Flexistipes sp.: one gene and its partner. The protein of the gene in region 1 interacts with the protein of each later gene in a pairwise test. Links are inferred from orthologs where the notes say so. Each region holds a gene or a part of one and is shown on either strand. Other genes may lie near its edges. The genes, in order: UMU13_RS04995 and ndk.

What was found.
Region 2: the proteins of UMU13_RS04995 (region 1) and ndk interact in binary tests that used the Escherichia coli proteins (3 or more experiments, as listed by UniProt). The link is inferred for Flexistipes sp. from one-to-one orthologs.

What each region holds. Positions count from the first base shown.
Region 1 is NZ_JAXKVW010000005.1:9,131-12,462, forward strand. What follows is about bases 314-3,313. They hold UMU13_RS04995 (5-formyltetrahydrofolate cyclo-ligase), read left to right. Parts: upstream 314-1,537; coding sequence 1,538-2,089; downstream 2,090-3,313. Other genes in these bases: UMU13_RS04990 (replication-associated recombination protein A), read left to right, coding at 322-1,548; rny (ribonuclease Y), read left to right, coding at 2,089-3,313. In the rest of the region: UMU13_RS04980 (cell division protein ZapA), read left to right, coding at 1-122; more of rny, read left to right, coding at 3,314-3,332. UniProt on the Escherichia coli protein: Involved in the removal of 5-formyltetrahydrofolate.
Region 2 is NZ_JAXKVW010000001.1:296,551-299,760, forward strand. What follows is about bases 56-2,933. They hold ndk (nucleoside-diphosphate kinase), read right to left. Parts: upstream 1,763-2,933; coding sequence 1,349-1,762; downstream 56-1,348. Other genes in these bases: thrC (threonine synthase), read right to left, coding at 56-1,331; UMU13_RS01325 (cupin domain-containing protein), read right to left, coding at 1,803-2,147; UMU13_RS01330 (cation:proton antiporter), read right to left, coding at 2,158-2,933. Outside these bases: more of thrC, read right to left, coding at 1-55; more of UMU13_RS01330, read right to left, coding at 2,934-3,210. UniProt on the Escherichia coli protein: Major role in the synthesis of nucleoside triphosphates other than ATP. The ATP gamma phosphate is transferred to the NDP beta phosphate via a ping-pong mechanism, using a phosphorylated active-site intermediate.

The DNA of each region.
Region 1 (3,332 bases):
TAATGGCTGCTTTTAATATAGCTGCTGAATATTTTATGCTGAAAGAGGAAATAAGCGAAAGTAAAAAAGCTATTGAAAGATTAGAGCGGAAACTTGACGAACTGGAAGTAAATATCGGATAGAGGGTAGCCCCTGCGGTGCCCGTGAAAGTGTAGAAAATTTGGAGCCAACACCTCTAAAAAAGGGGAATTGATACTGGTTGCCGTGTGCAAGCCCGCCTTTGAGCGGGAAGCCTAACGCAGCCGTGATTTTCCCCACCTGGTTAGCCAGGGCTGCAAATGGACTGCACGCACGGCACATGCGGGGGCTTTTTTTATATTTATGAAATTTAGACTGATTGACAGGATATATCCAGAACATTTTGACGAAATAAAGGGACAGCGTCATCTGCTGTCGGATAATGCTCCTCTGCGCAAAATTATTTCGGAAGGAAGTTTCGATTCCCTTATTTTTGTAGGGCCTCCCGGCACAGGCAAAACATGTCTTGCCAAAATAGCAGGTGAGGTTTTGTCGCTGCCTTTTTACCGTTTACATGCGGCTTCTTCAGGCTCATCTGAATTGAAAAATATTGTGGATTCCACAAAATCCTATGGCAAACCGGTTCTGATTTTTATTGATGAGATTCACAGATTTTCAAAAGTCCAACAGGATCTTCTTTTGGACTTGATTGATGAGAAGCATGCGAAGCTCATAGGTGCCTCCACTGAAAACCCGTATTTTAAAATAACACCTGCACTGAGATCCAGAAGCCTTCTTTTTACATTTGAGCCTTTAGGCAGAGATGCATTGAAATCCATTTTTAAGCAGGCTTGTGCTGAAATAGAAAAAATGTATGACGTTGAGGGAATAACAGTTGACAATGAAGTGTTTGAAAGACTTTGTGAAGCATCGAACGGTGACGCAAGAAGATTTCTCAATATGCTTGATATTGCTGCAATGACGTCACCTGTCAAAGACGGTGAAATGTTTTTGGATGTTTCGGAAGTGGAAGATTTGATAATGAAAATGGGTTATTCTGAGGACGAGCACTACGATCTGCTTTCGGCAATGATAAAAAGTATACGCGGCAGTGATCCGGATGCGGCACTCGTTTGGTCAAAAAAACTTCTGAAAAGCGGAGTTGATGCGGAAAGCGTTTTCAGAAGGCTCCTTATTTCAGCTTCCGAAGATATCGGCAATGCCTTGCCCGATGCACTTGCTTTTACAAATTCCGCTTATGAAGCTTTTTTGAAAGTGGGTATGCCGGAAGGAGATATTATTCTCTCGCATGTGGTTACTTATCTGGCTTCCTGTCCGAAAAGCAACCGGTCTTACACAGCCGGGAAAAAGGCCGAAGAATATTTAAAGGCTTCCAACCCGTATCCGCCTGAAAATATCCGTCATAATCCTGCAGGGTACAAATATCCATTTGATTATGGTGAATTTGTGGCTCAGGAGTATATGAAAAGTGAAAAAGTTTTTTATAACCCGTCCGACTCCGGCTTTGAAGGTAAGATAGCCCAAAGGCTCAAAAGACTCTGGAAGGGGATTAAAAAATATGACAGCTGATAAGGCAACTCTGAGGGCACGTATAAAAAGAATGAGAAATGAGCTTGATGGTGACTTTATCAGTAAGGCCAGCAGGCAGGTGTGTGAAAAGTTTATTGAGCTTTACGGTGAAAGGGAAAGTTTTCTTTTTTATTGCAATTTCGGAAATGAGATTGAAACGGAATGGCTTTTTAACTATCTGCATAAAAGGGGTAAAAAGATTTATCTTCCCAAAATGTGTTTTGAGGAAATCTTTATCGGAAGATTTGAAGGAAGTGAATTTTTGGAAACATGCAGTCTGGGTATCAAAGAGCCTGTCTCTTTAACAGATGAACCTGAACAGATTGATGTTGCAATAGTACCGGCTCTTGTATTTGATACAAACTGCAACCGAATCGGATTCGGCAAAGGATATTATGATAAGCTTTTAAAAAATTATTTGTTTGATTTAAAGGTTGGTTTTGCATATGATTTTCAGGTAGTGGAAAGAATTGAAACGGAAGAACATGATGTGCCACTTGATGTGGTGATTACAGAAAAAAATATATACAGGAGGAAATAATGGTTTGGTTATACATCTTGATTGGCGTTGTAGCCCTTATTGCAGGTTTTGTAGCCGGCGCAGTTATCGTGAAGAAGAAAATTGAATCTGACAATGCCAAAGTCGGTAAAACATCCGAGGAAATACTTAATAAGGCCAGACGTGAAGCTGATGAAATTATTAAAGAAGCAAAACTGGAATCCAAAGAAATCATTTTCAAAGGGAAACAGGAAGCTGAAAATGAAATAAAAGAAGGAAAGAAAGAATTACAGGCTCAGGAAAAAAGAATTCTGGCAAAAGAAGAAGCACTGGATAAAAAGGTCGAACTGGCCGAGAAGAAAGAAGAGATGATTATCCAGAGGGAAAAGGAATATGAAGATAAGATTGCTGAAGTAGATAAGATTAAAGCTGAAACGGACAGCATCAGATTGCAGCTGATCCAGGAAATAGAAAAAATATCGGGTATGACCCGGGAAGAGGCAAAACAGCTGCTCAGACAGGAAATGGTAGAAGAGGCTAAAGTGGATGCGGCACGTGAAATCAGAGAAATTGAAGAAGAAGTAAAACGAACTGCCGATAAAAAAGCTCAAAGTGTTATCGCCACTTCCATACAGAGATGCGCACCTGAATATGTGAGTGAAATCGCCGTATCTTCGGTCAATCTTCCTTCCGATGAAATGAAAGGTCGTATTATCGGCAGAGAGGGTAGAAATATCAGAACCTTTGAAAGTGTAACGGGAGTGGATATTATTGTTGACGATACACCGGAGGCAGTAATACTTTCCTCTTATGACCCGTTCCGCAGGGAAATTGCAAAACTTACTCTGGAAAGATTGATTTCCGACGGCCGGATTCACCCTTCACGAATCGAAGAGCATTATGAAAAGAGTAAACAGGAAGTTGAAAAACACATTTATGAAGTTGGTGAGGAGGCAGCATTTAATCTGGGGATACATAATATACATTCTGATCTTCTGAAACTTATCGGAAGACTCAAATACAGAACAAGCTACGGCCAGAATGTTTTAGGCCATTCTATTGAAGTGGCCAAGATAGCGGGTATCATGGCTGCAGAGCTGGGACTGGATGAAAAGATGGCAAAACGCATGGGACTGCTGCACGATATAGGTAAGGCTGTCGATCAGGAAAGTGAAGGCTCACATACGGAAGTGGGCGTTGATATTGTTAAGAAATACAAGGAAGATCCCAGGATTCTCAATGCCATTCTTTCCCACCACGGAGAAGAGGAATTTAAGTATACGGA
Region 2 (3,210 bases), on another replicon or contig:
TTTTCAAGGTCGTTGAGCTTACAGATGCCTTCTGGTCGTTCGGGGTATTTACCTATTGCTTTGTAAACGGCTTCGGGAAACTTTGCCGGATGAGCAGTAGCAAGACAGACGTAAATACAGTTATCTATGGCCATAAAATTCTCGGCAGCTTTTACTCCGCACGCTGTATGAGGATCAAGTATATATTGTGTGCTATTATAGAAATTTCTAATGGTGCTTAGGGTTTCTTCGTTGGAAGACTCCTGGGACAGGAAAACGTTGCGGATTTTATTAACCTCTTCTTCTGTAAAATGTATTCTTCTTTCATCATTCAGTTCTTTCATTTTTTTATTCAGGGTTTCGGAGTCTTCTTTGTAAAGGTAATATAAATACCTTTCAAGATTACTGGAAAGTTGTATATCCATAGACGGGCTGTACGTCTGTACAACATCTTTGACGCTGTAATCGCCGTGACTGATCATCCTGTGAAGTATGTTGTTTTCATTTGTTGCCAGTACCAGCTTATCGATTGGAAGACCCATCCGGCGGGCGTAAAAACCTGCAAGAATATTTCCAAAATTACCTGTGGGGACAGCGAAACGTAAATTATTGCCACCGTTTGGTTTTTCATCACAAATGCGAAAATATATATAAAAGTAGTAGACTATTTGAGCCAGTATACGCGCCCAGTTAATTGAATTAACGGCACCCAGATTGTATTTGGATTTAAACTCAAGGTCGGAAAAAAGATTTTTTACAATAGCCTGGCAGTCATCAAAAGAGCCCTTTACAGCGATGTTAAAAACGTTTTCACTTTTTACTGTGGTCATCTGAAGTTCCTGCACAGGACTAACTTTTCCGCTGGGATGAAGAATAAAAATATTTATATTGTCTTTGCCTTTAACTCCGTAAATCGCAGCACTGCCCGTATCTCCGCTTGTGGCACCCAGGATATTCATTTTTTCGCTGCGCTCTTTTAAGATATGCTCAAAAAGATTTCCCAGAAACTGCAGAGCAATATCTTTGAAAGCATATGTGGGGCCGTGAAAAAGTTCCGCCACATATATCCCGTCTTTGTGAACCACCGGTACAATTTCTCCGGAATCAAAATTGGTATAGCTTTCTTTAACGATTTCCCAGAGAGTTTTCTCTTCTATATCGTCAGCAAAGAGTTTGAATATTTCAAAAGCGAGGCTCTCGTAACTCTTACATGCACAACTGTGCAGATACCCGATGTCAGCTGCAGGTAAATTTTCAGGAACAAGGAGACCGCCGTCTTCAGCGAGCCCCATCATAACAGCATCTTTAAATGAAATTCCTTCTACACCTCCGCGGGTGCTTTTGTATTTCATTTTATATCCTCAGTAAATTATACACACTCGATATCTGCAAAGAAAAACCGTGTCTCTATGTCAGCGGTTTCAGGTGCATCTGAACCGTGAACGGCATTGTTGTCGATGTTTTTGCCAAAATCTTTTCTCAATGTGTTTTCTTCCGCGTCTTCCGGGTTTGTTGCTCCCATAAGTTCTCTCCATTCAGCAATGGCATTGTCTTTTTCCAATATCATAACAACTGCAGGCCCGCTGCTCATAAATGTTGTAAGTGCTTCAAAAAAAGGTTTTTCTTTGTGAACAGCATAAAAGGATTCGGCTGTTTTTTTATCCATTTTAATCTTTTTCATTGCACTGATTTTAAAGCCCTTTTTTTCAATTCTGCTGATTATTTCTCCTGTGTAACCTTTGGACACGGCGTCCGGCTTGATTATTGCAAATGTTTTTTCCATCATAACCTCCGTTATATTTTTCAAAACCTTCCCTTTACCACTATTCCACTATAATTGCAAGGAAAGTTAGGCCTGCTGCAGATTTGTTTTCTATGGAATGTTCTTCTCCTCTTCTGGTAATAAGCATATCGCCTGGATTCAGAAGTTCTTCCGTGCCGTTGTCATTAATAACGGCAACACCGTCCAGCATCAAATAAATTTCGGCATTGTTTTCATGTTTATGTCTGCCTATTTGAGAATCGGGCTGAAGATCAACTATGAAAAAATCCTTTATTTTACCGTTCAGCTCTGCCGCTTCCCTGTAGGCAAATCTCAGAGCGCTGCCCCTGCCGTTATGCGGATTTTTCATCTCTTCGGAGTCGATATCCTGTACCCTTTTTATCATTTTTGCCTCCTTATTTTATTTCACCTGCTTTTTGCAATGAAAACCTGAAAAGAACAGGCCCCATTATCTGATTTATTCCCACTACTGCTAAAATCAGGGTCTGAAAGATATCCCCAAAAGGAAATATTGAAGCAATGATTTTGGCAAAACCTATACTTACTCCAGCCTGACCGAGAAATCCCATAAAGGACAGTTGTTTTATTTTAAAGTCTTCCTTTATAAAGCTCCCGCTTATATAACACGATACATACAATATGACAATTCTCAAAATAACTATGAAAACGGCCAGCCCGAACATGCTCATCAGTGCTCTTAAGTCAATTACCATACCGGCTGAAAAGAAAAATATAAGCAGTATAATATTGAAATTTTTATCGATGGATTCAGTCACAATGGAACCGAAGCGTGTAAAATTGTTGAGGAAAATACCTGCAGTAATAAAAACCATGAGGTTGCTGAGGTGCATTTCCCGGCATATCCATGTGATAATTATTATTGTAAGGAAAAGAAATACACCGAGGTTTATTTTGACAAATCTCATATACACAAAGACCGCAAAGCCTGCAGCAATACCTGAGGCTGCCGAAATAAATTCTTCGGTTAATACCTTTGTTATGGAGGCCTCTTCCCCCTGACTGCCCAGCAAAGAGAGGAGTATGGAAAAGCATACGATAATGGTGAAATCCTTTAGGATTGCTGTTGAAAGAACATAGTCTGTCAGCTTCCCTTTGGAGCCGGTTTCCTTAATCACAGCAACAGTGGTTGCAGGGGAAACGGCATTTAATATCAGTGCCAGAAACAGGATAAAGGAAATGTTGGTGAACAGGCTGAAATGAAAGAATTTACCCATAATATAAAAAATTAACAAAGCTGCTAAAAATCCTATAACGAACTGCATCAGGGAAAAAGAGAGTATTTTGGAAAATTTGATGCCCCCCTTTCTAAAGTCGATATCGCTTCCTGCCACAAAGGCTATTGTACTCAGTGCAATCGAGTCGATAATACGCAAATCCGCCACCTCTTTGAGACTGAAAAAGCTGACTGCGTATGGTCCGGTAATTAT